3 regions of the Micromonospora sp. DT227 genome follow, and region 3 is predicted to be linked to each of the others. Evidence: riboswitches for the same ligand, from Rfam matches in the RefSeq annotation. Region 3 holds a riboswitch; each other region holds the start of a gene.
What was found. Region 3 has a riboswitch for S-adenosylmethionine ahead of ACLQ2W_RS13375 (ABC transporter substrate-binding protein). Riboswitches for the same ligand answer to the same signal wherever they lie in the genome.
Positions count from the first base shown of each region.

Region 1: linked by a shared signal. The riboswitch ahead of thrC (threonine synthase) and the one ahead of ACLQ2W_RS13375 (ABC transporter substrate-binding protein) in region 3 are both predicted to bind S-adenosylmethionine.
Region 2: linked by a shared signal. The riboswitch ahead of ACLQ2W_RS24360 (aminotransferase class V-fold PLP-dependent enzyme) and the one ahead of ACLQ2W_RS13375 (ABC transporter substrate-binding protein) in region 3 are both predicted to bind S-adenosylmethionine.

Region 1 is NZ_JBNCLA010000007.1:283,976-286,230, forward strand. Features, by position in the region: gene ACLQ2W_RS24275 (DUF4232 domain-containing protein) at 1-622, opposite strand, end outside; SAM riboswitch class I at 834-967, shown strand; gene thrC (threonine synthase) at 981-2,255, shown strand, end outside.
Region 2 is NZ_JBNCLA010000007.1:303,909-306,163, forward strand. Features, by position in the region: gene ACLQ2W_RS24355 (FUSC family protein) at 1-13, shown strand, start outside; gene ACLQ2W_RS24360 (aminotransferase class V-fold PLP-dependent enzyme) at 111-1,391, opposite strand; SAM riboswitch class IV at 1,436-1,557, opposite strand; gene ACLQ2W_RS24365 (PrsW family intramembrane metalloprotease) at 1,581-2,255, shown strand, end outside.
Region 3 is NZ_JBNCLA010000003.1:233,204-235,458, reverse strand. Features, by position in the region: gene ACLQ2W_RS13380 (amino acid ABC transporter permease) at 1-73, opposite strand, end outside; gene ACLQ2W_RS13375 (ABC transporter substrate-binding protein) at 104-967, opposite strand; SAM riboswitch class IV at 1,212-1,322, opposite strand; gene ACLQ2W_RS13370 (PadR family transcriptional regulator) at 1,456-2,019, shown strand; gene ACLQ2W_RS13365 (acyl-CoA dehydrogenase family protein) at 2,016-2,255, shown strand, end outside.

The DNA of each region.
Region 1 (2,255 bases), on a different contig from region 3:
TGTCCGGCGTCTCGACCGGGGAGGGCGGGGCGCTCGGCGTGACCGGTTCCGTGGTCGGGTCGGCGTCGCGGCGCTTCCAGGCGCTGACCCCGAGCCGGCCGGTGTTGCCGAGGTCGATCGTCCCGTCCATCGCCACCGCGTACGCCGGCCTGCCGGCCACCGGCGCGACGTCGAGCTGAGCGCCCTCGGTGGCCTCCACGGTCGGATCGGTGAACGTGTTGCGCCAGAGCAGCGCGGCGCCGGCCCGTTCGCCGGGGCGCAGCACGAGCCCTGTGGGTGGGGCGTCGAAGCCGGAGGTGATCCCCGTCGCGCCCGGGATGATCGTGACCTTGATCGGGTCCCCGTCGGCGTCCCGCAGGCTGACCGCCGGGTAGCCGCGCAGCGCGTACGGCTGGGTTCCGCAGTTGACCAGGTCCAGGCCCATGGCCCGCAACCCCATCGCGGCGCTCACCCCGAGTTCGGTGATCCGGATGCCCTCCGGTGCGCAGGCCACCGAGGGGGACGGCGCGACCTCGGCGCCCGGCCGCCCGGGCAGCGGCTCGACCCGGGACGGCATCGCGGTACAGCCCGCCAGCAGCGCAACCCCCGCGAGCCCCCCGACCCGGCCAACCACCCGTCGCATCCGGCGATCATCCCACCCCACCGCCCGCCCCGTGGCCCACCACCTCCCGGCGATCATGAAGTTGACCGCGGGCACCGTCCGATTTGTCGCCGCCAACTTCATGATCGACCGAGGTCAGGGGTGGGAGGCGGGGTCGGTGGGGCGGCCCAATGCGTGAGACCCGGGGTGGCGGGGCGGTGGGCGGCGCATAGAATCGGCGGCACAACTGCATACCTCATCCAGAGGGGCTGAGGGATACGGCCCGACGACGCCCCGGCAACCACCCGCACGCTCGACGCCGAGCGCCCTGCGGGCAGGTGCCAATTCCGTCCCCGCCGCACCCGGCGATGCGGGGAAAGATGAGAGGAATTTCCTCGACATGACGTCGACGCTCTCCGCCGTCCCCGGCATCGACACCTCCCGCAGCCCGGCCCGCGCCCTGGTCTGTCGCGCCTGTTCCGCGCGCTACCCGCTGGCCGCCCAGCACGCCTGCTACGAGTGTTTCGGCCCGCTGGAGGTCGACTACGACACCGCCGCCCTGGCCGCCGTCACCCGGGAGCAGATCGAGGCCGGCCCGAACAGCATCTGGCGCTACGCCGCCCTGCTCCCGGCCGGTCAGGACCCGGCCACCCGGGTCACCCTCGACCCGGGGCTCACCCCGCTGGTCGCCGCCGGTCACCTCGCCGCCGAGCTGGGCATCACCGCGCCGCTGTGGGTGAAGGACGACAGCGCCAACCCCACCCACTCGTTCAAGGACCGGGTGGTGTCGGTGGCGCTGACCGCCGCCCGGGCGCTCGGCTTCACCCGCTACGCCTGCGCGTCCACCGGCAACCTGGCCAACTCGGTCGCCGCGCACGCGGCCCGTGCCGGTGTGCCGTCGGTGGTCTTCATCCCCAGCGACCTGGAGCAGGGCAAGGTGGTCACCACCGCCGTCTACGGCGGTGACCTGGTCGCCATCGACGGCTCGTACGACGACGTGAACCGGCTCTGCGGCGAGCTGGTGGAGACCGACGAGTTCGAGGACACCGCGTTCGTCAACGTGAACGTGCGGCCCTTCTACGCCGAGGGCTCCAAGACGCTCGGCTACGAGGTGGCCGAGCAGCTCGGCTGGCGGATCCCGGCCCAGGTGGTGATCCCGATGGCCAGCGGCGAGCTGCTCACCAAGATCGACAAGGCGTTCACCGAGCTGGTGGAGATCGGCCTGGTCGAGGCGCCGGCCGGCGGCTGGAAGGTGTTCGGCGCGCAGTCCGCCGGCTGCAACCCGATCGCCACCGCGCTGCACGACGACCGCGACACCATCGTCCCGGTCAAGCCGACCGGCATCGCCAAGTCGCTCAACATCGGCGACCCGGCCGCCGGCCTCTACGCCCTGGAGGCGGTCCGCCGCACCGGCGGCTGGATGGAGTACGCCGACGACGACGAGATCCGCGCCGGGATCACACTGCTGGCGCGGACCACCGGCGTGTTCGCCGAGACGGCCGGCGGCGTGACGGTGGCGGTGCTGCGCAAGCTGATCGAGTCGGGCCGGCTGGACCCGACCGCCGAGACGGTGATCTTCAACACCGGCGAGGGCCTCAAGACGCTTGACGCGGTGGCCGCCGCCTCCGGCCCCACTCACCGCATCAAGCCCAGCCTCCGCGCCGCCCGCGACGCC
Region 2 (2,255 bases), on a different contig from region 3:
GCCGGTCGGCTGACCCCCACCCCCACCCCCACCCCCCACCCCTGCCCCCGCCTCGGTGATCATGAGGTTGGCGGGTGGGAGAGCGTTTTCCGGGGCGGTCAACTTCATGATCAACGGGGATGGGGGAGGGTGGCCAGGGTGGCCAGCGCGGTCAGGAGGGTGTCGATCTCGTGGGCGGTGGTGCCCAGGCCGAGGCTGGCGCGCAGCGCGGTGGGGGGCAGGTCGGTGCGGGCCGAGCGGGCGGCGGCCTCGGTCAGCAGGCGGCGGGTCAGCGGATGGGCGCAGAACAGGCCGTCCCGCACGCCGATCCGGTGCCGGGCCGCCAGGTGCGCGGCCACCTCGGCGGAGTCCCACCCGGCGACCACGAAGCTGACGATGCCCACCCGGGGCGAGTCCGGGCCGAACGTGCGCAGCTCCACCACGTCCGGCAGCGCGGCCAGGCCGGACCGCAGCCGGGACAGCAGCGCCTGCTCCCGGGCGTGCTGCGCGGTCCGGTCCGCCGCCGTGAACGCCGCGCAGACCGCCGCCAGCGCCACCGCGCCGAGCAGGTTCGGCGTGCCGCCCTCGTGCCGGGCCGGGCCGGTCACCCACCGCACCTCGTGGGTGGCCGCGCCGACGTGACCCGTGGCCCCGCCGCCGGCCAGGTACGGCGCGGCGGCGTCCAGCCAGTCCGCGCGCCCGACCAGCACGCCGGCGCCGAACGGGGCGTACAGCTTGTGGCCGGAGAGCGCCAGGTAGTCCACGTCCAGCGTGGCCACGTCGACCGGGGCGTGCGGGGCGAGCTGCGCGGCGTCCACCAGGACGCGTGCGCCGTACCGGTGGGCCACCCGGGCCAGCTCGGCGACCGGCCAGCACTCGCCGGTGACGTTGCTGGCGCCGGTCACCGCGACCAGCACCGGCCGGCCGGGCCGGGCGTCGCGGGCCAGCTCGGCAAGCGCCAGGCTCAGCGACCGGACCGCGCCGGCCGGGCTGTCCGGCACCGGCAGCCGGACCGAGCCGCGCGGCCAGGGGAGCAGGTTCGCGTGGTGCTCCCCGCCGAACGTGACCACCGTGGTGCCGGCCGGCAGCGCCCGGGCCAGCAGGTTCACCGCGTCCGTGGTGTTCCGGGTGAAGATCACGTGGTCGGTGGGACGCGCGCCGACGAAGTCCGCCACGGTCTGCCGGGCCCGCTCGTAGGCGAGCGTGCAGCGCCGGGACAGCGCGCCCGCGCCGCGGTGCACGCTCGCGTACCAGGGCAGCAGCTCGGCCACCGCGTCGGCCGCGGCCCGCGCGCACGGCGCGCTGGCGGCGTGGTCCAGGTTGATCTCTCCCGGTACGCCGAGCACGCCGAGCGGGTCCGGCCGGACCGGAACGGGCAGCGTGGGGATGGCGGGTACGAGGGTGACGGTCATGGCGGAGCCTCCGGGTAACCGGGGACCCCGGGGTGCCGGGACGGGGTCCGCGCTTGCCCAGCACGCGACACGGCGCTGGGCCCGGTCATCACCCGGGGCACCCCACCGCGAACTCGACGAGGGTTGCCGGCCAGCAAGCCGGGGCTTGACGCTGGCGCTCGTGACCTGCCCGGCAGCATAGCCGTCACGATGCGGCCGGACCAGTGGGGCGCGGGTGGCTACGCTGACCGCATGGCCGTCACCCCGCCCGGCGGAGCACCGCCGCCGCCCGCGCCCGCCGTCCCGCCGCCCGGGGCGTCGACGCCGCGCATGCCGCTGCGCCGGCTCGGCTGGCGGCGCTTCCTGGCGCTGGCCGCGGTGGTGCTGCTGATCGCGGCCGGCGCGCTGTTCATGGTCTTCACGCTGGGCGAGAGCCTGGGCGCGGAGGCGCTGCTGGTCGGCGTGATCGCGGCGATCCTGCCGGTGCCGGTGCTGGTGTCCTGCTTCCTCTGGCTCGACCGTTACGAACCCGAGCCGCTGAAATACCTCATCTTCTGCTTCGCCTGGGGCGCGTTCGTCTCCACCGCCATCTCGCTGCTGGTCAACGAGACCGGCGCGCGACTGTTCGAGGACCGCGGGTTGCCCGCCGCGCTGACCGCCGTGCTCGTCGCGCCGTTCATCGAGGAGCTGACCAAGGCGGCCGGCCCGATCCTGCTGCTGATCTTCCGGCGCCGGGAGATCTCCGGGATCACCGACGGGCTGGTCTACTGCGGGCTGTCCGCGGTCGGCTTCGCCATGGTCGAGAACATCCTCTACCTCGGCGGATACGGCTACCGCACCGGCGTGGAGGAGTATGGCCCGGCCACCGGCGCGCAGCAGGTGATC
Region 3 (2,255 bases):
GCATCTCGGGCAGCGCCTCGCGCATCGACCCCCAGTCGAAGAACGTCTCCCAGAGGGTGCTCAGTGGATCCATGTCCGCTCCGTCCGTCCCGCTCGTGCCCGGTTACCGGTTCGCAGAGGCCGCCGACGGCGACGGCACGGCTACCGATCCGCTGCCGGGGGTGAAGTCGGCCGGGATCGGCCGCCCCGGGTAGTACCGCTCCTGGAGGCGGCTCCAGGTGCCGTCGGCGATCACCTGGTCGAGGCCCTTGTCCAGCGCCTCGCGCAGCCTGTCGTTGCCCTTCGCCACCGCGTACGCGGTCGGCGCGGGGCTGAGCTGCTTCGCCGCGACCTTGATCTTGCCGGAGCTGTCGGCCGCGGACTTGTCGCCGATCTCGGCGGGCGCGATCCAGGCGTCGGCGGTGCCGGCCTTGAGCTGGTTGACCGCGCCGTTGTAGTCGGGCACCCGCACCGGGTTCAGCTTCTCCTTCGTGGCGAAGTCGTCCTGCACGGTGCCCTGGACCACCACCACGCGCTTGCCGGCGAGCTGGTCGAAGCCGGTGATCGCGGAGCCGGCCGGCACGTCCAGGCCGAAGTAGCCGAAGTCGTAGCCGTTACCGAAGTCGACGGTCTTCTTCCGGGCCTCGGTGACCGTGATCGAGGAGCTGCCCACGTCGAACTTGCGGTTGTTGACCTGGGCGAGCAGCGCGGAGAAGTCGGTGCCGACGAACTCCACCTTCAGACCGACCTTCCCGGCGACGGCCCGCAGCAGGTCGTTGTCGAAGCCGGTGAACTCGCCGTCCTTGAGGAAGACGTTCGGCGGGGCGTCGGTGAGCGTGCCGGCCCGGATCACACCGGGTTGCCGTAGGCCGTACGGGTTGTCGGCCGCGTCGTCGGCTGCCCCGCCGCAGGCGGTCAGCGCGGTGGCGGCGAGCACGGCGGCGGCGCCGAGCGCGGCGACGCGGGTCAGGGCGGTACGGATACGCACGATGTCTCTCCAGAGTGGACGGACACGCGGGACGCGTGCCGGTGCCGGCGCCGCCGGGCACGGCGAAGCCGGAAGGATGGATCGGGGAAAGGGTGGAGCGGTCGCTCAGCGCGCGTCGCGACAGCGGTCGCTGCACACCCGCATCAGGTCGACGTGGCGGCGCGTGACCAGCATGAGGCGGGTCGGAACGAGGGGCGGTGCGAACATCGGGTCTCCCTGGCCGGTTGGTGCTGACCTGGGTGCCAGGCCACGCTTGCGCCGACTGCCGTCGGCGCCTGGTCCTCACCCGGAGCACCCCACCGTGGCGGAGGGTTGCCGGCCAGCGAGCCGGGGCTTGACGCTGGCGCTCATGACCTGCCGAAAGGCTAGCAGCACCGGTGCGCCGGTCGTCCAGCCGTTATGACCACCCTCACGGCCGTGCCTTACCGGGCGACTCCCTGCCGGACTAGCTCTTGCTATGCAACAAAGTGCATAGCAAGATGGCCGGCATGTCACTGGAGCACGCCATCCTCGTCTCGCTGCTGGAGCAACCCGCCTCCGGCTACGAGCTGGCCCGTCGCTTCGACCGCTCGATCGGGCGCTTCTGGACCGCCACCCACCAGCAGATCTACCGGGTCCTCAAACAGCTCGCCGAGGACGACCGGATCACCGGTGAGGAGATCGGTCAGGAGAGCCTGCCGGACAAGAAGCTCTGGTCGGTCACCCCGACCGGCCGGGCCGCACTTGTCGGCTGGCTGCACGCCCCGGTGCGCCCGGAGGCGGTCCGGCACGAACTGGCCGTCAAGATCCGGGGCGCCGCGTTCGACGACGCGGCCGGGCGCGCGCTCCTGGTCGCCGAGGTCGAGCGCTACCGCGCCGACCACGAGACCGTCCTCGCCGGCTACCTGGCCGGCGAGCGCCGCGACTTCGGCTCCGCCGCACCCGACGCCCGGGCGGCGTTGCAGCACGTGGTGCTGCGCGGCGGCATCGCGTACGAGCGGATGGTGCTGGCCTGGCTGGACGACGTCCTGGCCACCCTCCGCGACCTCGACCCGGAAAGGCCCCCCGCGTGAGCGACCCGCTGCTGTTCCACCCGCACCACTACGACCCCGCCGACCTCGACGAGACCTCGCGGCGGCTGCTGCGCGCCACCATCGACTGGTTCGAGACCCGGGGCAAGCGCGCCTTGGTCGACAGCTACCACGCCCGCGAGTGGTACGCCGACTTCCTCGACTTCGCCGCCCGGGAACGCCTCTTCGCCACGTTCCTCACCCCGGCCGCCGACGGCGGCGACGACGCCGACAAGCGT